Regions from separate parts of the Streptomyces sp. HUAS TT7 genome, predicted to be linked through region 2. Evidence: riboswitches for the same ligand, from Rfam matches in the RefSeq annotation. Region 2 holds a riboswitch; each other region holds the start of a gene.
What was found. A riboswitch is a leader RNA that binds a small molecule or an ion and turns the genes downstream of it on or off. The one in region 2 is predicted to bind cobalamin.
Positions count from the first base shown of each region.

Region 1 (7,665 bases), 3.2 Mb from region 2:
CCTCGCCCAGACTCGTGCCGTATGCCGCCGAGGGTCCCTCGCCCGACCAGTCGGCCACGAAGCCGTGCGGGATGTAGGAGGTGTAGCGGGTGGTGTGGTTCAGGCGCACGTCCGCACCCACCGGGTCCCCGTACACTTCCCGGCTCAGCCGCAGCCCCGCCACCGCCTCCGCGCGCAGCAGCGGCACGAGGCGGATGCCGCCCCACACCTGGGCGGGCCCGGCGTCGAGACCGGTCAGGTCGAGCGAGGTCATCGGCTGTCCTTGGTGAAGTCGGCCGTGCGGCGGTCCAGATACGTGTACAGCTCGGCCAGACCCGTGCGGCCCTCGGCGAACTCGGCGATCTCCACCAGGGCGGGCAGGTCCTCCGCGTCGCGGATACCGGCCGTGGGCACCGAGGGGGCGAGGCGGCGCACGTCGAAGCCGTCCGCGTCGTATACGGGGTTCACGTGGACGACGCGGGTGCGGCGGTCCGGGTCGAGCCGGGTGCGCCACACCCGCAGCACCTCGCCCGCGAGGCCCGGCGGCGCGTTGTCCCAGCCGTCGGAGACGATCACGAGTCGCTCGGGGGAGTCGTCGAGCGCGTCCAGGACGCGGGAGCCGAGCGGGGTCGCGCCGAGGGGCCGGACCAGCAGCGGATCCGTGCCGCCCGAGGTCCAGCGGCCGCGGTACGCCCCCGCGCCGGCCAGCGCGGCCAGGAGGAAGTGGCAGGCCAGGGCCACCGCGAGCGGGCGGCGACGCTTCTCGCCGGAGCCGGCGGAGGAGTAGCTGTCGTCGAGCACCGCCGAGACGCGGCCCCACGTTCCCGCGTGCGGCCCGGCCGCGCGCAGCGCCGAGGCCCGCAGCGCGCCCGTCAGCTCGGCCCGGCGCCGCGCCCGCTCGTCGAGGCCGAGCGAGAGGACGTACAGAGCGAGCCGGGTCAGCGGCATCGTGGCCAGGTCGGCGGGGGCGGCCCCGGCCCGCGCCTGGATGCGCAGCCGCTCCAGGCGGGTGGTACGGGACCCGATCCGCTCCAGGAACACCTCGCGCGGCACCCCGTGCCGGGCCGCGAACCCCTCGGCGACGGTGAACGGCAGCTTGTACAGGGCGGCCTGCTCGTAGTGCGCGCGGCGGTGGGCGTCGAGCAGGGGGTGCTCGTAACGGGGCCGGCGGCCGGGCCGGAACAGGAAGTCCCCCAACTCGCCACCTCCGTAAGGGAGATGGGCATGCCGGGCCGCGGACTTCAGGCCGCCCCGGTACTTCACCGCGTCGAACGCCGGGTCCGGGCGGGCCGCCAGCCAGTCGCGGAAGATCGCGCGGGTGCGCCGGTTGTTGACCTTCGCCGTCCGCAGCGCGCGCAGCAGCCGGTACACCCGCTGCGGCGGGAGCACCGCGAGCCGGGCCGCGATCAGCCGCCCCTCGGTGCGCTTCTCCTCGGGGCTCGCCTCGCCCGCGCTCTCCAGGAGGTGGCGGACGATCAGCGCCGCGTTGTGGTCGTTGATGTCCAGGGCGAGCACGGCGGCGTACACCCTGCGGTGGTTGACCCGCACGTACTCGTGGAGGAAGGCGAGCGAGAGCCGCTGCTCGCCGGCGGCCGAGCGGAATTCGCGCTGCCCGGTGGCGGTCACGGCGGCATTGACGAAGAGCAGTACGTCCTCGGCCGCCACGAGGTCGGCGTAGCTCTCCTGAGCCATGGAGGTCCCCCGTGCGTGAAGTGGAAGCCGGCCGGGGAATGGGGGCGCGAGCAGCGAAATGTTTGCTGTAGAGGCAAGTCCCGGAAGTCGCGCCGGAGTCCCGCGGCCGGCCCCGGAAACGTAACATTCCACCCCCCTCGCCCCGCCACCTGAATTCCGCGCCCGGCAGACTGGTCCCTATGAACCAGACTGCCGGCCCCACCCGCATCGGCCTCCTCGGCACCGGCCCCTGGGCCGTCGCCACGCACGCCCCGGCGCTCGCCGCGCACCCCCGTGTCGACTTCGCGGGCGTGTGGGGGAGGCGCCCCGAGGCGGCGGCCGCGCTCGCGGAGGAGCACGGGGTGGCGGTGTACGAGGACGCCGACGCGCTGTTCGCGGACTGCGACGCCGTCGCCTTCGCGCTGCCGCCGGACGTCCAGGCCCCGCTGGCGATACGGGCCGCACAGGCGGGCTGCCACCTGCTCCTGGACAAGCCGGTCGCGACGAGCGTGGCGGGCGCCCGCGAGCTGGCCGACGCGGCCGGGCGCGCCCGGGTCGCCTCCGTCGTCTTCTTCACGCTGCGGTTCGCGAAGGAGACCGCGGCGTGGGTGGCCCAACAGGCCGCCGTGGACGGCTGGTTCACCGGACGGGCCCAGTGGTACGGGTCGCTGTTCACTCCGGGCGCGGAGCGCGGTCCGTACGCCGCGTCGCCCTGGCGGGGTGAGAAGGGAGCGCTCTGGGACGTGGGCCCGCACGCGCTCGCCGTGCTGACCGGGGTGCTCGGCGAGGTGACCGCGCTGACGGCCGCGGCGGGCCCCGGCGACACCGCGCACCTGATCCTGCGCCACACCTCGGGCGCCTCCAGTACCGCCGACCTGAGCTTCACCGCACCCCCGGCGGCCGCGGGCGTCGAGGTCTCGGTACTGGGCGAGTCGGGCGCGGAGGTGATGCCGGGCTGGGGCGGCGCGCTGGACGCGTTCGCGGGAGCGATCGACGCCCTGCTGGACGCGGCCCGAACCGGGGTGCCGCACCCGTGCGACGTACGGTTCGGGGCACGCATCACGGAGCTGCTGGCGGACGCGGAGGCGCAGTTGGGCAGGGGCTGAGCGGACTTGTGGAAGCCGACTGCGGTACCTGCATCCTGCTAGGGGCGCGGGGCTGTGACATGGTGCGGCTCCGCCGCGATGGGGTCCCCTGTTCATGAGGGAGAAACCGAGAGCTTGGGGGAGCGACCGGCCACAGCCGGTCCGCAGCCGAAAACCGGCACCCCGCGAGGGGGCCGCACCCCGCACGGGAAGCCGCTCCCCGCGAACTCAGCGGGACAGCGCGTCGCGCACGGCCTCGTCGGTGCGGGCAACCACCGCAGACCCGTCGTCCGCCGTGATGATCGGCCGCTGAATCAGCTTGGGGTGCTCGGCGAGCGCGGAAACCCACCGCTCGCGGGAGTCGGCGTCGCGAGGCCAGTCCCCCAGTCCCAGCTCCTTCGCCGCGGCCTCCTGCGTGCGCGTGATGTCCCACGGTTCGAGGCCGAGCCGGTCGAGCACGGCCCGGATCTCGTCGGGCGAGGGCACGTCTTCGAGGTAGCGGCGCACCGTGTACTCGGCGCCCTCAGCGTCCAGCAGGTCCACCGCGCTGCGGCACTTCGAACAGGCCGGGTTGATCCAGATCTCCATGCCCGCCAGGCTACCCGCGGTCCGCCCCCAAAGCCCGGCTGGCCAGGGCCGATTGTCAGTGCCCCCCAGTAAAATTGAGGCAGTAAGTGAGGGTTCCCGACTGCCCAGGAGGATGCCCATGACCGCTGCCGTACTCACCTCGCACGCCCCGAAACAGTTGTCCCTCCAGCCTCTTCACAAGGTGCCGCTTCCCGCCGGGCGTCCGCGCGTGTGGTACGAGTCCCACAACCGGCGTCTGAAGGCCATGCGACTGGCCATCGCCCTGCTCGACACGGGGGTGTACCGGCCGGAGCAGGCGCCGGACCGCAAGATACGCACCGTGGCCGCGCTCATCGGAGTGCACCCGCCGTCGGAGACGACCTGCCGGATGGTGCGTGCGCTGATCTACGACGGGCGCTGAGCCCCGCACCACGGCCCGGTCACGCCTTCGGGAAGCCGCAGGCGTGATCCGGGCCGGCCGTCAACTCCCTACGGCTGCTGCGGGCGGCCGGAGCGGATGCGTGCGCGCATCCTCGCAGGGCCGTGCCCGGGTGGCCCGTGTGATCTTCGATACCGGCACAGGTGTGCAGGTAGGCAGGCAACTCCCCAGCGTCTAGGGTGACCGGGCCGTGGTGTTCGGGAAGACCGGTGCGAAACCGGAGCGGCCCTCGCCACTGTGATCGGGTTCCCCGGGTTCCGGGGAGCCGCCGTCCCCTTGTGACGCCACTGGCCAGGATCCATCTGCCCGGGAAGGCCGGGACGGAGGCACCCGCCCGTCAGCCAGGAGACCGGCCGCGGCATCTCACGAAGTGATCCACGAGGTGCTGGAGCGTGACCCGCATGACCCTGCCCATTCGCACATCCCCCGAGACGGGCGCCGCCGCCGCGCCGTCCTTCCACTGGCGGCGCGAGGACACCGTCCGCACCGCCGTCCTGCTCGCGGTGATAGCCGCCCTCCATGTCGTCGCCTTCGGCGTCCTGTTCCTGCTGGTGGCCCCCGAGCACTACGCGGTCGGCACCAAGACGTACGGCATCGGCCTCGGCATCACCGCGTACACCCTCGGCATGCGGCACGCCTTCGACGCCGACCACATCGCGGCCATCGACAACACCACCCGCAAACTGATGGCCGACGGCAAGCGGCCGGTGTCCGTGGGCTTCTGGTTCGCGCTCGGCCACTCCAGCGTGGTCGTGGTCCTCACGGCCCTGGTGGCGGGCGGCGCCCAGCTCGCGGGCACCCTGATGAACGAGGACTCCACCACCCACCAGGTGATGGGCGTGGTGGGAACCACCGCCTCCGGCTCCTTCCTCTACCTCATCGCGGCCCTCAACCTGGTGGCCCTGTTCGGCATCCTGAAGGTGTTCCGGGCCATGCGGGCGGGTGCGTACGACGAGAAGGAGCTCGAAGCGCACCTGGACTCGCGGGGCTTCATGAACCGCATCCTGGGCCGCTTCACCAGGTCCATCTCGCGGCCCGGCCAGATGTTCCCGCTCGGCTTCCTCTTCGGCCTCGGCTTCGACACCGCGACCGAGGTCACCCTGATGGTGATGGCCGGCACCGGCGCCGCCGCCGGACTGCCCTGGTACGCGATCCTGTGCCTGCCGCTGCTGTTCGCGGCCGGGATGAGCCTCTTCGACACCCTCGACGGCACGTTCATGAACTTCGCCTACCAGTGGGCGTTCTCGAACCCGGTCCGCAAGGTCTACTACAACCTCACCATCACCGGCCTGTCGATCGCGGTGGCCTTCTTCATCGGCACCATCGAACTGGTCGGCGTCCTGCACGAGAAGCTCGACCTCACCGACCCGGTCAGCGGCTGGATCGCCGGCCTCAACCTGGACAACGTCGGCTTCGTCATCGTCGGCCTGTTCGTGGTGGTGTGGGCGGCCGCGCTGGCGTACTGGCGCCTTGGCAAGGTCGAGCAGAAGTGGGCGGCGGGCCCGGGTGCGTGAGGGGCCGGCCTTTTGCATAGGCCCCGGTGCGTTTACGCACCCTCCCGCTGCCCCGGCACTCCTCCCCGGTCGTTCTGGAGCGTCCACAGCTCCTTGAACAGGCCTTCGTCTGCGACGAGTTGGGTGAAGGTGCCCTCCTGGATGACGCGGCCCCGGTCGAGGACGACGATGCGGTCCGCGATGGCGACGTTCGCGAGGCGGTGGGTCACCAGGACCACCGCCCGGTCACGGGCGATCGTGCGCAGGCCGGTGAAGATGCGGTGCTCGGCGCGCGCGTCAAGGGCGCTCGTGGGCTCGTCCATCACGAGCAGCCCGGCCGGGCGGTGGAAGGCCCGCGCGATCGCGATCCGCTGCCACTGCCCGCCGGACAGCTCCACACCCCCGAACCACTCCCGCGCGAGCAGCGTGTCGAGCCCGCTGCGCAGCCCGTCGACGACCTCCGCAGCGCCGGAGTGGGCGGCGGCCCGGCGCACCGACTCGTCGCCCCCGTGCGGCTGCCCCAGCGTGATGTTGTCGCGCGCGGACATCGGCCAGTGCGCGAAGTCCTGCGGCACGACGGCGGTCTGCCGCCACAGGGCCAGCGGATCGCACCGCTCCACCCCGACCCCGTCCCAGGTCACCGCCCCTTCGCTGGGCAGATAAAGGCCGGTGAGCAGCTTGCTGAGGGTGGTCTTGCCGGACCCGTTCTCGCCGACGAGCGCCAGCACCTCGCCCTTGCGCACCTCGACCGTCACCTTCTCCAGGGCGGGCCGCTCGCTGCCGGGATAGCGGTACGTCAGCGACTCGGCCCGTACGACGTCCGGCGCGGGCGGCGCCAGTGTGCCGCGCGCCATCCGGTGCCCGCCGGCCTCCTCGATGAACTCCGCCCAGTCGTCCAGGTACAGCCCGGTCCGGAACAGCCGCGTCCCGTACCCGACGACACCGTGCAGCGAGGAGGCGACCGTGCGCAGCGCGAACACCGCGGTGCCCGCCGACGCCACCGACATCCGCCCCGACCCGAGCAGCCAGGCGAGCGCGCCCCACACCAGGCCCGCCGCGAGCCCGCCCGCCAGGGCGCCGGTCACCGAGTAACGGGCGCCCTGGTGCACGGCCTTGTCGGTCGCCGCGTCTACCCGCCGCCCGATCGCCCGGTACCGGTCGAGCAGGAAGTCCGCCATCGTGCAGGACCGCAGCTGGTCGGCGGTGTCCTTGTCGATCACGAACCAGCGCAGCAGACTCAGCGTGCGCCGCTCGGCGCTCATCGCCCGCGACGCCTCGTAGTGCACCCGCGCGGCCTTCACCCCGGCGATGCCCTGCGGCAGCGCGGCGAGCAGGAGCAGGGGGAGCAGCGCCGGATGAAGGACGGTCACGACCCCGGCCGCCGCGACCAGTGAGGCCACGCACGCCATCAGGTCCTGCGAGTCGGTGAGCAGTTGCTGGGCGACCTCGGCGCCCCGGTCGGCCGCCTCGCGCTTGTCGTTGAACCCGGGCTGGTCGTACGCCGACAACTCGGCCTGTACGGCGGCCCCGAGCATCTGCATCTCGGCCTCGCGGGAGATCCGCGGCGAGAGCCGGCCGGAGATGTTCACCACCACGATCCCGAGCAGCGCCCGCAGCCCGGCCGCCCCGGCCAGCACCGCGATGGACGGCAGCGCATCGCGCAGCCGGTGCGCGATGTCGCCGCTCGCGATCAGCGCGGTGATCGTACGCGTCGTGGCGAGCAGCCCGAACGCCTCGAAGAACCCCGAGAGCGCCTGGCAGCAGAGCAGCACGAGCACGGCGCGCCGGTCCACCCGCCAAGCCAGCGCCAGCGCCTTCCGCACGAGCTGAGGCAGCCGCCGCGCCATGGTCCGTGTGGTCACCGGCCGCCGCTGCACCGCCTCCAACGAGCTTGACCGGTACCGCAGTTGCTCATCGACGGGCTGCCCGCCCAACACCTCCGCCATGCCGCCCCCTAGCTAGGAATCCGCCTACTTTCCCGCACGGATCCCCCAAGGGGACCGCCGCGTACGGTGATCCACCCAATGGGGGGACCGAACCGGAAAACGCGCCGAGCCCCGCCGCCCGGGAGGGGCAGCAGGGTTCGGGGTGTCGCGGAGCCGCGGGGGCTTAGATGTCGAAGTACAGCACGGAAGCCATTCTGACCTGCGAGTATGTGACCTTGATGACGGGCCTGGTGCACAACGGGTGCACACTGTGCACCCGCCGGGGCTGCGGACCGGAGGGGCACCATCCGAGCGGCAGTCCACCTACCGGGAGTCCCCTGGGCGCCCATGCGCACTTGCGTGCGCCCGCTCTCCCCTCCATACCGTGACACGCCATGTCAGTACCTGCGGAAAGCATCCTCGCACTACTGCGTCACCAGATCCCCGTACGCGTCAATTCGACAGCCTCGCTGGTGATGGACACCGACAAGGCAGCCACAGCCATC
Region 1 is NZ_CP196175.1:6,197,010-6,204,674, forward strand. It holds partial or broken gene ACSHXC_RS27875 (ARPP-2 domain-containing protein) at 1-253, opposite strand, end outside; gene ACSHXC_RS27880 (hypothetical protein) at 250-1,671, opposite strand; gene ACSHXC_RS27885 (Gfo/Idh/MocA family protein) at 1,851-2,756, shown strand; gene ACSHXC_RS27890 (arsenate reductase family protein) at 2,964-3,323, opposite strand; gene ACSHXC_RS27895 (hypothetical protein) at 3,442-3,723, shown strand; cobalamin riboswitch at 3,916-4,113, shown strand; gene ACSHXC_RS27900 (HoxN/HupN/NixA family nickel/cobalt transporter) at 4,143-5,255, shown strand; gene ACSHXC_RS27905 (ABC transporter ATP-binding protein) at 5,288-7,180, opposite strand; gene ACSHXC_RS27910 (hypothetical protein) at 7,555-7,665, shown strand, end outside.
Region 1: it holds a riboswitch for cobalamin, as region 2 does, so the genes downstream of both, ACSHXC_RS27900 (HoxN/HupN/NixA family nickel/cobalt transporter) here and ACSHXC_RS13185 (ribonucleoside-diphosphate reductase subunit alpha) in region 2, are expected to answer to the same signal.

Region 2 (7,665 bases):
GGGCCTGGCCGCCAACCAGATCGGTGTGGACCTCAAGGTCTTCGTCTACGACTGCATGGACGACGAGGGCGTCCGGCACGTCGGCGTCGTCTGCAACCCGGTCCTCGAAGAGCTGCCGTCCGAGCTGCGCGTCCTGGACGAGTCCAACGAGGGCTGCCTGTCCGTGCCGACCGCGTACGCCGAACTCGCCCGCCCGGACTACGCGGTGGTCACCGGCCAGGACGCCGAGGGCAACCCGGTCAAGGTGCGCGGCACCGGCTACTTCGCGCGCTGCCTCCAGCACGAGACGGACCACCTGTACGGGTACCTGTACATCGACCGCCTCTCCAAGCGCGACCGCAAGGACGCGCTGCGTCAGATGGCGGAGAACAGCCCGCGCTACGAGGTCGTCCCGAACGACTGATCCCGCCAGGACGTGAAAGGGGCCTCGCACCTGCATGGTGCGGGGCCCCTTTCACAGTTTGGCTGCGGACCGTCTGTGGTGGCTGGTCGCGCAGTTCCTGGCGCCCCTTGGGCACGCGGACCTAGAAGTCCTCGTCGAAGCCCACCGAGCCCTCGACCGCCACCTGGTAGGCGGACGGGCGGCGCTCGAAGAAGTTCGTCAGCTCCTGGACGCCCTGGAGCTCCATGAAGGAGAACGGGTTCGACGAGCCGTACACCGCCGGGAAGCCGAGCCGGGTCAGGCGCTGGTCGGCGACGCACTCCAGGTACTCGCGCATCGACTCGGTGTTCATGCCCGGCAGGCCGTCACCGCACAGGTCGCGGCCGAACTGGAGCTCGGCGGCGACCGCCTCCTTCAGCATGTCGGTGACCTGCTGTTCCAGCTCGTCGTCGAAGAGGTCCGGCTCTTCCTTGCGGACGGTGTCCACGACCTCGAAGGCGAAGTTCATGTGCATGGTCTCGTCGCGGAACACCCAGTTGGTGCCGGTCGCGAGGCCGTGCAGCAGACCTCGGCTGCGGAACCAGTAGACGTACGCGAAGGCGCCGTAGAAGAACAGGCCCTCGATGCACGCCGCGAAGCAGATCAGGTTCAGCAGGAAACGGCGGCGGTCGGCCTTGGTCTCCAGGCGCTCGATCTTCTCGACCGAGTCCATCCACTTGAAGCAGAACTGCGCCTTCTCGCGGATCGAGGGGATCTCCTCGACCGCGTCGAACGCGGCCGCGCGGTCCTCCGGGTCGGGCAGGTAGGTGTCGAGCAGCGTCAGATAGAACTGGACGTGCACGGCCTCCTCGAAGAGCTGACGGCTCAAGTAGAGCCGCGCTTCAGGGGAGTTGATGTGCTTGTAGAGGGTGAGCACCAGGTTGTTGGAGACGATCGAGTCACCCGTCGCGAAGAACGCGACGAGGCGGCCGATCATGTGCTGCTCGCCCGGCGTCAGCTTCGCGAGGTCGGCGACGTCGGAGTGGAGGTCGACCTCCTCGACGGTCCAGGTGTTCTTGATCGCGTCCCGGTAGCGCTCGTAGAAGTCCGGGTAGCGCATGGGGCGAAGAGTCAGCTCGAAGCCCGGGTCGAGAAGGTTCTTGTGTTCGGTGTTGCTCATTACTGGCAGGCCTCGCAGGACTCGGGGTTTTCGAGCGAGCAGGCGATCGCGTCGGCGTCGGGGGCCGCCTGCTGGACTGGGATGGTGGGGGTGGCCTGGGCGGCGCGGGCGATCTTCGTCGCCGGGCGCGAGCGCAGGTAGTACGTCGTCTTCAGGCCCTGCTTCCAGGCGTACGCGTACATCGACGACAGCTTGCCGATGGTGGGCGTCTCCAGGAACAGGTTCAGGGACTGCGACTGGTCGAGGAACGGGGTGCGGGCGGCGGCCATGTCGATGAGGCCGCGCTGCGGGATCTCCCACGCCGTGCGGTACAGCGCGCGCACTTCGGCCGGGATCCAGCCGAAGTCCTGCACCGAGCCGCTCGCCTCGCGCAGCGCCTCGCGGGACTGGGCGTCCCATACGCCGAGCTTCTTGAGCTCCTCCACCAAGTAGCCGTTGACCTGGAGGAATTCACCGCTCAGCGTCTCGCGCTTGAAGAGGTTGGAGACCTGCGGCTCGATGCACTCGTACACGCCGGCGATGGACGCGATGGTCGCGGTCGGGGCGATCGCGAGGAGCAGCGAGTTGCGCATGCCGACCTTGGCGATACGTTCCCGCAGGGCCGCCCAGCGCTCCGGCCAGGTCAGCTCGACGTCGTAGTGGTCGGGGTGCAGCACGCCGCGCGCGGTGCGGGTCTTGTCCCAGGCCGGCAGCGGGCCGTTGCGCTCGGCGAGGTCGGTGGAGGCCTCGTACGCGGTCAGCATGATCCGCTCGGAGAGCTGGGTGGAGAGGGCCTTCGCCTCGGGGGAGTCGAAGGGCAGGCGCAGCTTGAAGAAGACGTCCTGCAGACCCATCGCGCCCAGGCCCACCGGGCGCCACTTGGCGTTGGAGCGGCCGGCCTGCTCGGTCGGGTAGAAGTTGATGTCGACGACCCGGTCGAGGAAGGTCACGGCGGTGCGGACGGTCGCGTCCAGACGCTCCCAGTCGATGCCGTCGCCCACGACGAACGCGCCGAGGTTGACCGAGCCGAGGTTGCAGACGGCCGTCTCGCCGTCGTCCGTCACCTCCAGGATCTCGGTGCACAGGTTGGAGGAGTGGACCGTGTGGCCCGGCTCGGCCGTCTGGTTGGCGGTGCGGTTGGAGGCGTCCTTGAACGTCATCCAGCCGTTGCCGGTCTGCGCGAGGGTGCGCATCATGCGGCCGTACAGGTCCCGGGCCGGCATGGTCTTCTGGGCGAGCCCGGCGGCCTCTGCCTTGCGGTAGGCGGCGTCGAACTCCTCGCCCCACAGGTCGACGAGCTCGGGCACGTCGGCGGGCGAGAACAGCGACCACTGGGCGTCGGCGTCGACCCGGCGCATGAACTCGTCGGGGATCCAGTGCGCGAGGTTCAGGTTGTGCGTACGGCGCTGGTCCTCACCGGTGTTGTCGCGCAGCTCCAGGAACTCCTCGATGTCGGAGTGCCAGGTCTCCAGGTACACCGCGGCCGCGCCCTTGCGCCGGCCGCCCTGGTTGACCGCGGCCACCGACGCGTCGAGGGTCTTGAGGAACGGGACGATGCCGTTGGAGTGGCCGTTGGTGCCCCGGATCAGCGAACCGCGGCCGCGGATGCGGGAGTACGAGAGACCGATGCCGCCGGCGTGCTTCGAGAGCCGGGCGACCTGGTGGTAGCGGTCGTAGATCGAGTCGAGCTCGTCCAGCGGCGAGTCGAGCAGGTAGCAGGACGACATCTGGGGGTGCCGGGTGCCGGAGTTGAAGAGCGTGGGGGAGGACGGCAGGTAGTCCAGGCGGCTCATCAGGCCGTACAGGGACGCCACTTCGTCCAGGGCGCGGACCGACTCGTCCTCGGCGAGGCCGGACGCCACGCGCAGCATGAAGTGCTGGGGGGTCTCGACGACCTTGCGGGTGATCGGGTGGCGCAGCAGGTAGCGGGAGTAGAGGGTGCGCAGGCCGAAGTAGCCGAAGCGGTCGTCGGCGCCGTCGGCGAGGGCCGCGTCCACCAGCGCGTCGAGGCGGGCGGTGTGGGCGTCGACGAACTCGGCGGTGCGGTCGGCGATCAGGCCCTCGCGGTGGCCGACCGCGACCGAGGCGGAGAACGACACCGCGCCCTGGGTCGCGGCCTCTTCGGCGATGGTGATGGTCAGGAGCCGGGCGGCGAGGCGGGAGTACGCCGGGTCCTCGGAGATGAGCCCCGCGGCCGCCTCGGTGGCCAGCTCGCGCAGCTCGGCCTCGTCGGAACGGGCGTTGCGGCCCCGCAGCGCGGCGGCGGCGACCCGGCCGGGGTCGGTGTCCGCGAGGTCGGCGGTGAGATCGGTCAGGGTCCGCAGCAGCGCGGTCCCCGGGGCATCCGCCAACTCTTCGGTGATCGCTGAAGCGGGATCCGCAGGGGCGATGGTCACGTGGGGGCACTCCCTCGCTCGGCACGGGGCCCTTCGGAGGAGGCGTCGGCGCGCGTCGGGGCAGCCCTGAGCGCGTCGTCCACCGGCCCAACCGCGAGGCCCGGACGTCTGGCATCCGGTTCGGTCGACCCGGACGCGCCATCGGCAGGTCCTCGGACTCGACCGGCACAAAGACGTACAGGTCATACCGTTGCGGGACAGTTCCGGATTCGAACCGGATTCCCCTGCGGCGACAGCGAGGACGAGCATACATGTGGGGGGCGCTGTCAGCGGCACCCCCCACATGTTGTGTCGTTGTGTTCGTGAGGGGGGGGCAACGGATGGAAGCCGGGCAAGTGTCAGCGGCCTCCGCTATCGTCGATGACAGACCGTCGAGGAAGGGGAGTGAGGCATGGTCGTCATGACTTACCGGGCCCAGATGCAGACCGAAGACTTCGAGACCCTCGCGCGCATAGGTGCCCGCGAGATCGAGGGGCTGCGGCTTGAATTCATTGACGGGAAGCTGGGGGTCAAGGCCGTGCCGGACGGGGACCACGACCGAATCGTTCTGTGGCTGGCTCGCATCTGTATGCAGCATCGGCCTGAGCTGTGGCTTCACGTCGAGCGGGGGTTGGCAGTTCAGGAATACCGTTCGGGTCGCGCGCGCCCGGACGCGTCCATGGCTCCGGACGACGCGTTTGTGGGGCAGGGGGAGTGGGCTGATCCGGCACCCGTCCTCATGGTTGTCGAGGTCACCTCGTACGACGCCGACACGGACGCGCGTGATCGAAACGAGAAGCCGCGCGCCTACGCAGAGACCGGAATCCCTGTGTACCTCCTCATCGACCGGGAGCGCTGCGAGGTCACCGTCCGCAGCGAGCCTGACGGCATGCGTTACGAGAGCATCCGCACCGTGCCCTTCGGTAAGGACATCGAGCTGCCCGAGCCCGTGGGCATCACCCTCCAGACCGAGCAGCTCAAGGACTGGGTGCGCTGAGCACCGCACGCAAAAGGGCCGCCGCATCCCTCTTGGATGTGGCGGCCCTTCCGCGTAGCAACGGGCAGACTCAGTGCGCCGAGCCCGCCGTCGCCGGGGGGAGTTCCGTGGCCACGCCCGGGTCGCCGGCGTCCGCCGTGTAGTCGGCGGGGGAGGTCTCGTCGATGCCGTCGGGGGCCTTCAGGGCGCGCAGGACGACGGTGAGGACCACCGTCACCACCACGTTCAGGACGAACGCGGTGAGGCCGATGTAGCCGATCTCGCCGATGCCCGGGATCTCCTTCGAGGAGCCGCCGAAGTGCTTCTGGGTGGGCGAGGCCACTCCGTACGCGGCTAGGGTGCCGTAGACCATGCCGACCGCCCAGCCCGCGAGCAGCGCCCAGCGGTGGAACCAGCGGGTGAACAGGCCGCCGACCAGGGCCGGGAAGGTCTGCAGGATCCAGATGCCGCCCAGGAGCTGGAAGTTGATGGCGACCGTCTTGTCCATGGTCAGGACGAAGACCAGCGCGCCGACCTTCACCACCAGCGAGACCAGCTTGGAGACCTTGGCCTCCTGCGCGGGCGTCGCGTCCGGCTTGAGGAAGTCCTTGTAGATGTTGCGGGTGAAAAGGTTCGCGGCCGCGATCGACATGATCGCCGCCGGGACCAGCGCGCCGATGCCGATCGCCGCGAAGGCGACGCCCGCGAACCAGTCCGGGAACATGTCCTCGAAGAGCTGGGGGATCGCCAGCTGGCCGTTCTTGACCTTGACCCCGGCCGCGATCGCCATGAAGCCGAGCAGCGCGAGCAGGCCCAGCATCAGCGAGTACAGCGGCAGGATCGTGGTGTTGCGGCGGATCACGTTGCGGCTGCGCGAGGACAGCGTCGCGGTGATCGAGTGCGGGTACATGAACAGCGCGAGCGCCGAGCCGAGCGCGAGCGTCGCGTACGTCCACTGGCTCGACTCGCCGGGCGCGATCGCGCCGGTCGGCTTGCCGCCGGGCGGGCCCGCGAACTTGTGCTGCGCCGCGCTGAAGATCGCGTCGAAGCCGCCCAGCTTGATCGGGATGTAGATGATTGCCACCGCGATGACGAGGTAGATCAGGCCGTCCTTCACGAATGCGATCAGCGCGGGCGCGCGCAGGCCGGACGAGTACGTGTACGCCGCGAGCACCGCGAACGCGATGAGCAGCGGCAGGTCCTTGACGAACCAGTTGTCGGACTCGCCGCCCACGCCCATGACGTCCAACACGGCCTGGATGCCGACCAGTTGGAGCGCGATGTACGGCATCGTCGCGAGGATGCCGGTGACCGCGACCGCGAGGGACAGGCCCTTGGAGCCGAACCGGCCCCGCACGAAGTCCGAGGTGGTGACGTAGCCGTGCTTGTGCGAGACCGACCACAGGCGCGGCAGGAAGGTGAAGATCAGCGGGTACACGAGGATCGTGTACGGCACGGCGAAGAAGCCCGCCGCGCCCGCCGCGTAGATCGCCGCCGGGACCGCCACGAACGTATAGGCCGTGTAGAGGTCGCCGCCGAGCAGGAACCAGGTGACCCAGGTGCCGAACGACCGCCCGCCCAGGCCCCATTCGTCCAGGCTGGCCTCGTTCTCGGCCTTGCGCCAGCGCGCGGCCATGAAGCCTATGACCGTGACGGCCAGGAAGAAGAAGATGAAGACGCCGAGCGCGACGCCGTTCACGCCGTCCTTCACTTGGACGCACCCCCCTGCTTGTCGGACGTGGAGGCGGTGCGCGAGCGCTGGTCGTGCTGCCACAGCTTGTACGCGACCATCGTGAGCGCGGTCGAGATCAGCACCCAGAGCATCTGGTACCAGTAGAAGAACGGGATGCCGCCGAGCACCGGGTCGGTCTTGGCGTACGAGCTCACCCACAGCATCGCCACGAAGGGCGCGATCAGGCAGAGCGCGATGACCACGCGCAAGGGCGTGATCACCGGTCTCTTCACTTCTGTCGAATCCGGCATTGGTGGCTCCGTCCCCTCACGATCACCTGTGCGTTGGATCACTTGTAATGCGCAGGAAATCTAGGGGAGAGATTCGGTCAAGGGAACCCCCGTCCGGATTCCGGACGGCTCAACGGCCGGGAGGGCGCGCTCAGTCGGCCGGCCGCTTGAGGCGGGCCACGAACTTGTACCGGTCGCCCCGGTACACCGATCGCACCCACTCCACCGGTTCGCCCTGGCCGTCCAGGGAGTGCCGCGACAGCATCAGCATCGGCAGGCCGACATCGGTGCCGAGCAGCCCGGCCTCGCGCGGGGTGGCGAGCGATGTCTCGATGGTCTCCTCGGCCTCCGCGAGGTGCACCCCGTACACCTCGGCGAGCGCGGTGTAGAGAGAGGTGTACTTGACCAGCGAGCGGCGCAGCGCCGGGAAGCGCTTGGCGGACAGGTGGGTGGTCTCGATGGCCATCGGCTCGCCGCTCGCCAGGCGCAGCCGCTCGATGCGCAGGACGCGGCCGCCCGCGGTGATGTCGAGCAGCCCGGCGAGGGTGTCGTCGGCGGTGACGTAGCCGATGTCGAGGAGCTGGGAGGTCGGCTCCAGGCCCTGGGCGCGCATGTCCTCGGTGTACGAGGAGAGTTGGAGCGGCTGGGAGACCTTCGGCTTGGCGACGAACGTGCCCTTGCCCTGGATGCGCTCCAGGCGGCCCTCGACGACCAGTTCCTGGAGGGCCTGGCGCACGGTGGTGCGGGAGGTGTCGAACTCGGCGGCGAGGGTGCGCTCGGGCGGCACCGGCGTGCCGGGCGGCAGGGTCTCCGTCATCTCCAGCAAGTGACG
Region 2 is NZ_CP196175.1:2,972,198-2,979,862, reverse strand. It holds gene def (peptide deformylase) at 1-403, shown strand, start outside; gene ACSHXC_RS13190 (ribonucleotide-diphosphate reductase subunit beta) at 525-1,541, opposite strand; gene ACSHXC_RS13185 (ribonucleoside-diphosphate reductase subunit alpha) at 1,541-3,916, opposite strand; cobalamin riboswitch at 4,043-4,171, opposite strand; gene ACSHXC_RS13180 (Uma2 family endonuclease) at 4,308-4,892, shown strand; gene mctP (monocarboxylate uptake permease MctP) at 4,963-6,582, opposite strand; gene ACSHXC_RS13170 (DUF3311 domain-containing protein) at 6,579-6,854, opposite strand; gene ACSHXC_RS13165 (GntR family transcriptional regulator) at 6,985-7,665, opposite strand, start outside.

Region 3 (7,665 bases), 3.6 Mb from region 2:
CGCGGGCGCGCTCGGCGTCGGTCCAGCGGGCGACGCGTACGGCGTCGGCGAGCACCGCCCTGGCCTGGCGGGCCAGTTCGGCGGCGGCCGGGGTGCCCGCGGGCGGCCGGGGCGCCGGCCGGGTACGCCGGTCGGTCATGGCCCTGCGGGCGGTGGCAAGAGGTCGGGCTTGCATCGGGTGCGGAGCGCGGACAAGCCGCAGTCTGGAGTCGCGCGGCAACTTCTCTTCAGGCTTCCGGGACGTCACGCAGGCAGTCTTCCCCGTCACTGCCCGAAAGCCCAAACGGAATCGGCCACGATCGCCACGCCGGGGGCTGCGGGGACCGCTGGGGGTCCGGGGGCCGCCTGCCGGAAGAAGACAGCCCGTCACCGCGGGAAAGCCCGAACCGGAATCGGCACTCCCGCCACGCCGGAGGCCACCGGGACTGCCGGGGGTCCGGAGGTCCGGGGGCCGTCCCCCGGGCAGACGCAGTCCCGTCACTGCCCGAAAGCCCAAACGGAATCGGCCGCGATCGCCACGCCGGGGGGCCACAGAGGCTGTTCACATCTGCCGGACCAGGGCCGGACCAGAGACCACCGGGTGTCACATGAGGTGTCACATGAGCGGGGTGAGGAAGCGGCGCAGGGTTTCTTCGTAGGTCTGGGGGGCGGCGTTCCACATGGAGGCGTGGGGAGCGTGCGGGACCGTGTGCAGGGCGATCAGTTCCGGGCGGCGGTCGGCCAGTTCACGGGACGGGCCCCAGGGGGCGAGCGTGTCGTCGGGGCCGTGGAAGAGCAGCGTCGGGACACGCAGGGCCTTGGGGTCGACGGCTTCCTGGAGGCGGTCGCCGTGGAGGCCGGTGCGGCCCTGGGCGGCCCGGACGGCGAGCGGGAGCAGCGCGCCCGGGGTGCCGTGGGCGGTGGCGAGAGCCTTGAGGGTGAACTCCCAGTCCAGTACGGGCGAGTCGAGCACGATGCCGCTGATGCGTTCGCGCAGTGCGGACCGGGTGGCGGCGTGCAGGGCCATCGTGGCGCCGGTGGACCAGCCGTGCAGGACGACCCGCCGGGCCCCGGAGCGCAGGGCGTAGCGGATCGCGGCGTCGAGGTCGCGCCACTCGGAGTCGCCGAGGTGGCCGAGCCCGTCCGGCGAGCGGGGCGCGCCGTCGTCGCCGCGGTAGGCGAGGAGAAGCACCGGGAGCTGCTGGCGGTGCAGGAACTCCACGATGTTCAGGGGGTGTTCGCGGGTGGTGCCGAGCCCGTGCACGGCGATCACCCAGGTGGTGCGGGGGCCGGGCACCAGCCAGGCGGGCAGCGGCCCGAGCTCGGCCGCGATCTCGACGTCCTGGTAGTCGAGCCCGAGGGCGGCGCTCGGGGTGCCGCGGTGCACCTGGGGGGTGAGCCGCACCCGGTCCCCCGCCGCGAGGCTGCCGTGGGTGACCCGCTCCAGACGGCGTACCACCGTGTCGGCGGTGTGCGGGGCGCTGTCGAGGACCTCGCCGACGACGGCGTGGGCGCCCTTCCCCTCCAGGCCGTACGTGCCCGGGCGCAGGGACACGAGCGAGCGGGTCAGGGTGATCCGGCCCGGGGCCGTGGCGTGCACGGTCAGCCGGGGGTCGGTGGGCAGCGGGCGGCCCGGCGGCGCCTTGAGGGCGGCGTCGCTGGCATGGCGTCCGGCGACGACCGCTGCCGCGCCGACGCCGAGGAGTGTGGTGACGGCCGCGGCCGTCTTCGTAGCGGGGCGCACCCCTCCAGTCTCGGCTCGGGCCCGCCGGGGTGCCAGTGGGCGGAGCCCATCGGGGCGGCGGGCCTACGGCCGGGGCTGCCCGTAGCCGCGCAGCCGTTCGGCGACCTCGTCGAGCTGGGCGGGGCTGAGCAGGGACGGGGTGCGGCCGGGCAGGGCCGAGGCGGTGAGCCAGAGCCGGCACATCCACTCCAGCTGGGCGGTGCGGTCGTAGGCCTGGGCGAGGCCGGTTCCGTAAGTGACGGCTCCGTGGTTCTGCAGGAGACATCCGGTGCGGCCCTCCAGGGCGCGCAGCATGTTCTCGGCCAACTCCTCGCTGCCGTACAGGGCGTACGGGGCGACCCGGACCGGGCCGCCGAGCGCGGCCGCCATGTAGTGGACCAGGGGCAGTTCGGTGACCAGGGTGGACACGGCCGTGGCGTGCACGGCGTGGGTGTGGACGACGGCCCGCGCCTCGGTGTTCCGGTACACCGCGAGGTGCATCGGGATCTCGCTGGTGGGCCGGAGCGTGCCCATGACCTGGCGGCCTTCGAGGTCGACGGCGACGGTGTCGGCGGGGCCGAGCCGGTCGTAGGGAACGCCGGTCGGGGTGACCAGGACCAGCTCGCCCACGCGTACCGACACATTGCCCGAGGTGCCGACGACCAGCCCTTGTGCGGCGGTCCTGCACGCCGTGTCGATCAGTTCGGCCCATGCCGCGGCGGTCGCCGCCTCGTCGTCGCTCATGCGGCCGATCCTGCCAGGGCCGAGCGGCCGGGATACGGGAGTTCGGTGGTGATCTTCAACTAGCCTCTGGGTGCTTTGTTCCGTACATCATCGGAATTCTGGGGGGACATCATGGCTCGCGACCACAACCCTCTCCCGCGCCGGGCCCGGGTGCGCGGCGCGCTCACGGGGTTCCTGGCCGCGCTGGCGCTGGGCTGTGTGGCGCTCGCGGCGCTGCCCGGCGCCTCCGCCGCGGACAAGCCGCTCGGCCACGACGTCTCCTCGCACCAGAAGAACGTCGACTGGGGCTCGGCGAAGGACCTGGGCGCCTCGTTCGTCTATGTGAAGGCGACCGAGGCGACGTCGTACCGCAATCCCTACTTCGGGCAGCAGTACGACGGCGCCCGGCAGGCGGGTCTGGTGCGCGGGGCCTATCACTTCGCGGTGCCCGACCAGGCGTCCGGCCGGGCGCAGGCCGACTTCTTCGTGCGCCACGGCGGCGACTGGTCGGACGACGGCTGGACGCTGCCGCCCGCGGTCGACCTGGAGCACAACCCGTACGGCAAGGACGCCAAGGACGGCAGCGGCGGCAAGTGCTACGGGCTGAGTCCGGCCGCGATGACCTCCTGGATCGCGGAGTTCAGCGACGAGGTGCAGCTGCTCACCGGCCGCCGCCCGGTGATCTACACGACCGCGGGCTGGTGGAACGACTGCACCGGCCACAACCGGGCCTTCGCCGCGCACCACGCCCTGTGGCTGGCCCGGTACGCCGACACGCCGGGCCCGCTGCCGGCGGGCTGGTCGTACTGGACGTTCTGGCAGTTCCAGAACGGGAGCGGAAGCCTGCCGGGTGACCAGAATCTCTTCAATGGGTCCTTCGGGCAGTTGAAGCGGTTCGCGGCGGGCCGCTGAACGGCTCCAGCCGGCCAACCGGAAGCGAGAAGTGGCCACAGGCACCGACACGCCCGCCCCAGTTCACCTTCCGTTCACTCAGGTTACTTACGTTCGTCCAGCCACTGACGTCGAACGATTGCCTGGGTAAATGGAACACATCACGCTGCTGCTCGCGATTGTGGTCGTGACAGCTCTCGTGTTCGATTTCACGAACGGTTTCCATGACACCGCCAACGCGATGGCCACCACCATCTCGACCGGCGCCCTGAAGCCCAAGACGGCGGTCGCCATGTCCGCCGCGCTCAATCTGGTCGGCGCGTTCCTGTCGGTGGAGGTCGCCAAGACGATCTCCGGCGGGATCATCGACGAAAAAGGCATCAGAACCGAGGTCATCTTCGCGGCCCTGGTCGGTGCCATCCTCTGGAACCTGCTGACCTGGCTGCTCGGTCTGCCCTCCAGCTCCTCGCACGCCCTGTTCGGCGGCCTCATCGGCGCCGCGGTCATGTCGGCCGGATGGTCCTCGGTCAACGGCTCGACCGTGGTCACCAAGGTGCTGCTCCCCGCCGTCGCCGCGCCGATCGTCGCGGGCATCGCCGCGATGCTGGCCACCCGGCTGACGTACCGGCTCAACCGGAACACCGACGAGAAGGCCACCGCCAAGGGCTACCGCGCGGGCCAGATCGCCTCGGCCGGCCTCGTCTCGCTCGCCCACGGCACCAACGACGCCCAGAAGACGATGGGCATCATCACCCTCGCCCTGGTCACCGGCGGTGTGCTGCACCCGGGCGCGAACCCCCCGCTGTGGGTCATCGTCTCGGCCGGTCTGGCCATCGCGATGGGCACCTACCTCGGCGGCTGGCGCATCATCCGCACCATGGGCAAGGGCCTGACCGAGCTGCGCCCGCCGCAGGGCTTCGCCGCCCAGACCGGTGCCGCCACCGTCATCCTGGCCTCCTCGCACATCGGCTTCTCGCTCTCCACCACCCAGGTCTGCTCGGGCTCCGTCATGGGCGCGGGCATCGGCCGCAAGGGCGGCGTGGTCCGCTGGTCCACCGCCTCCCGGATGGCCGTCGCCTGGGTTCTGACGCTGCCGGCCGCCGGACTCGTCGGCGCGGGCGCGGAGTTCCTCACCAAGCAGGGCACCTGGGGCATCGTCGCCGTCGCGATCCTCCTGATCGCCGGTTCGGGCACCATCTGGAAGCTGTCGCGCCGCCAGCCGGTCGACCACCACAACGTCACCGCCGACGAGATCGGCGAGGCCCCCGCGGCCGAGCCCGCCGGTGTCGTCACCACCGCGATCGCCGCGGTCACCCCGCCGCCGACCGCGGCGGCCGCCGCGACCATCGACCTCAAGGCCACGATCCAGGCCCCGGCCCCGGCGGCCCCTGCCGACCCGCCCACCCCGGCGACGGTCTGACCCCGGTTCTCCGGCACAGCTAAGGAATCCTCATGCACATCGACTGGGCAGCTCTCGGCTCCGTCTTCGGCGTCAGCCTCGTGGTGACCGTCGGCCTGGTGGGCCTGTTCACCCTCGGCATCGTCGGCCTCACCAAGCACGAGGCCGCGGCCTCCGGCACCGGCAATGTGGCGCTGGCCCGCACCGGTGCGTACGTCTGCTTCGCGGCCTGCGCGGCGGCCGTCGCGTACGGGATCTATCTGATCGTCGCCTGACCCACGGACATCACCAGAACCGCCCTCCGGTCCGTTCCGGAGGGCGGTTCTGTGTGGCGCCGCGCACTCTCTCGCACCGCAGGTCAACGGCAAGTTGACGGGTGTTCTCGCAGCGTGGTGGACTGCACCGGCCAGCTACGGCGGCAGAAGAGGAAGCCGGTGCGAATCCGGCGCGGTCCCGCCACTGTCACCGGGGAATGATCCCCGCGAGCCAGGAACTCTCACCGCCGGTCACGTCGAACCAGGGCGCGGACACCCTGAGTGAGGACATACCGCCATGCGCGCCTGCCCGTCGAGACATTCCGGCCCCTCCCGCGACGCCCTGACGGGCTGAGCGCATGCGGGCCGATCGCACCTTCGCCTACGGCGCCACGGCCGGACTCATCGGCGACCTCCTGCTCGGCGACCCCCGCCGCGGGCATCCGGTCGCCGCGTTCGGACGCGCGGCCGGCGCCGTCGAACGCGTCCTGTGGCGCGACCACCGCGGCCGGGGCGCACTGCACACTCTGGTGTGCGCGGGCGGCGCCGCGGGCGCTGCCGTCCTTCTTTCCCGCGCCGTACGAGGCCGGCCCGCCGCATCCGTCGCGCTGACCGCCGCCGCCACCTGGACGGTGGTGGGCGGCACCTCGCTCGGCCGCGAGGCGCGGGCGATCGGCGGCGCGCTGGCCGCGGGCGACGTGGAGGTGGCCCGGGAGCGCCTGCCGCACCTGTGCGGGCGCGACCCGCAGTCGCTGGACGCGGACGGCATCGCGCGGGCCGTCGTCGAGTCGGTCGCCGAGAACACCTCGGACGCGGTCGTCGGCGCCCTGGTGTGGGGCGCGCTCGCGGGCGTGCCGGGTCTGGTGGGCTTCCGGGCGGTCAACACGCTGGACGCGATGGTCGGGCACAAGTCGGCCAGATACCGCAGGTACGGCTGGGCCTCGGCGCGCCTGGACGACGTGGCGGGCTGGCCGGGCGCCCGCCTCACCGCCGTCCTCGCGGCGCTGGCGGGCCCGGACGCCAAGGGCGCGGTACGGGCCTGGCGCGCCGATGCCGCCCAGCACCCGAGCCCCAACGCGGGCCCGGTCGAGGCCGCGTTCGCGGGGGCGCTGGGCGTACGGCTCGGCGGCACGCTCTCCTATGCCGGACGCGTCGAGCACCGGCCGGTCCTCAACGGCCCGGGGCGGGCCGTCGAGGTCGCGGACATCGAACGGGCGGTACGGCTCTCGCGCAGGGTGGGCTGGCTGACGCTGGCCGCCTCCGTCGCGACCAGGGCCGCTGTGAGGAAGGGACGTACATGGGTGGCGGGCTGCTGATCGCGGGCACGACCTCGGACGCGGGCAAGAGCGTCGTCACGGCCGGGATCTGCCGCTGGCTGGTGCGCCAGGGCGTCAAGGTCGCGCCCTTCAAGGGCCAGAACATGTCGCTGAACTCGTTCGTCACGCGCGAGGGCGCGGAGATCGGCCGTGCGCAGGCGATGCAGGCGCAGGCGGCGCGCGTGGAGCCGAGCGCGCTCATGAACCCCGTGCTGCTCAAGCCGGGGAGCGACCGCTCCAGCCAGGTCGTGCTCATGGGCAGGCCGGTGGGTGAAATGAGCGCCCGCGGGTTCTTCGGGGCGGCCGGGGGGTCGTCCCTGGGGAAGGCGCTGCACGGGGGACGGCAGCAGACGCTGCTCGGCACCGTCCTGGAGTGCCTGGAGGAGCTTCGGGGCACTTATGACGCCGTGATCTGCGAGGGGGCGGGCAGCCCGGCCGAGATCAATCTGCGGCGTACCGACATCGTCAACATGGGCATCGCGCGGGCCGCGCGGCTGCCCGTCGTCGTGGTCGGCGACATCGACCGGGGCGGCGTGTTCGCCTCGTTCTTCGGGACGACGGCGCTGCTCAGCCCCGAGGACCAGGCGCTGGTCGCCGGCTACGTCGTCAACAAGTTCCGGGGCGATGTGACGCTCCTGGAGCCCGGCATCGAGATGCTGCGCGGCCTCACGGGGCGGCACACCTACGGGATCCTGCCGTACGCCCACGGCCTCGGCATCGACGAGGAGGACGGCCTCAGGGTCTCCCTGCGCGGGGCCGTACGGGAGTCCGTGGTGGCGCCGCCGGTCGGCGAGGACGTGCTGCGGGTCGCCGTCTGTGCCGTTCCGCTGATGTCCAATTTCACCGACGTGGACGCGCTCGCGGCCGAGCCCGGCGTGGTCGTGCGGTTCGTCGACCGGCCCGAGGAGCTCACCGACGCCGACCTCGTGGTGGTACCCGGCACCCGCGGCACGGTCCGCGCCCTGGAGTGGCTGCGCGAGCGCGGCCTCGCGGCGGAACTGGCGCGCAGGGCCGCCGGGGGCCGCCCCGTACTCGGCATCTGCGGCGGGTTCCAGCTGCTCGGCGAGCACATCGAGGACGAGGTCGAGTCGAGGGCGGGCTCGGTCGCCGGTCTCGGGCTGCTTCCGGTACGGGTGCGGTTCGCCGCCGAGAAGACCCTGGCCCGGCCCGTCGGCGAGGCCCTCGGGGAGCCCGTCGAGGGGTACGAGATCCACCACGGGGTGGCCGAGGTCCTGGGCGGGGACACGTTCATCTCTGATGACAATGGACACAGCTTGGACGGATGCCACGTGGGTGCCGTCTGGGGTACGCACTGGCACGGCTCCCTGGAGAGCGACGGGTTCCGGCGCCGGTTCCTCGAACACGTCGCCCGGGCCGCGG
Region 3 is NZ_CP196175.1:6,613,528-6,621,192, reverse strand. It holds gene ACSHXC_RS29775 (hypothetical protein) at 1-139, opposite strand, end outside; gene ACSHXC_RS29770 (alpha/beta hydrolase) at 596-1,723, opposite strand; gene ACSHXC_RS29765 (class II aldolase/adducin family protein) at 1,787-2,446, opposite strand; gene ACSHXC_RS29760 (lysozyme) at 2,558-3,337, shown strand; gene ACSHXC_RS29755 (anion permease) at 3,468-4,736, shown strand; gene ACSHXC_RS29750 (hypothetical protein) at 4,769-4,990, shown strand; cobalamin riboswitch at 5,092-5,230, shown strand; gene ACSHXC_RS29745 (cobalamin biosynthesis protein) at 5,329-6,285, shown strand; gene ACSHXC_RS29740 (cobyric acid synthase) at 6,267-7,665, shown strand, end outside.
Region 3: it holds a riboswitch for cobalamin, as region 2 does, so the genes downstream of both, ACSHXC_RS29745 (cobalamin biosynthesis protein) here and ACSHXC_RS13185 (ribonucleoside-diphosphate reductase subunit alpha) in region 2, are expected to answer to the same signal.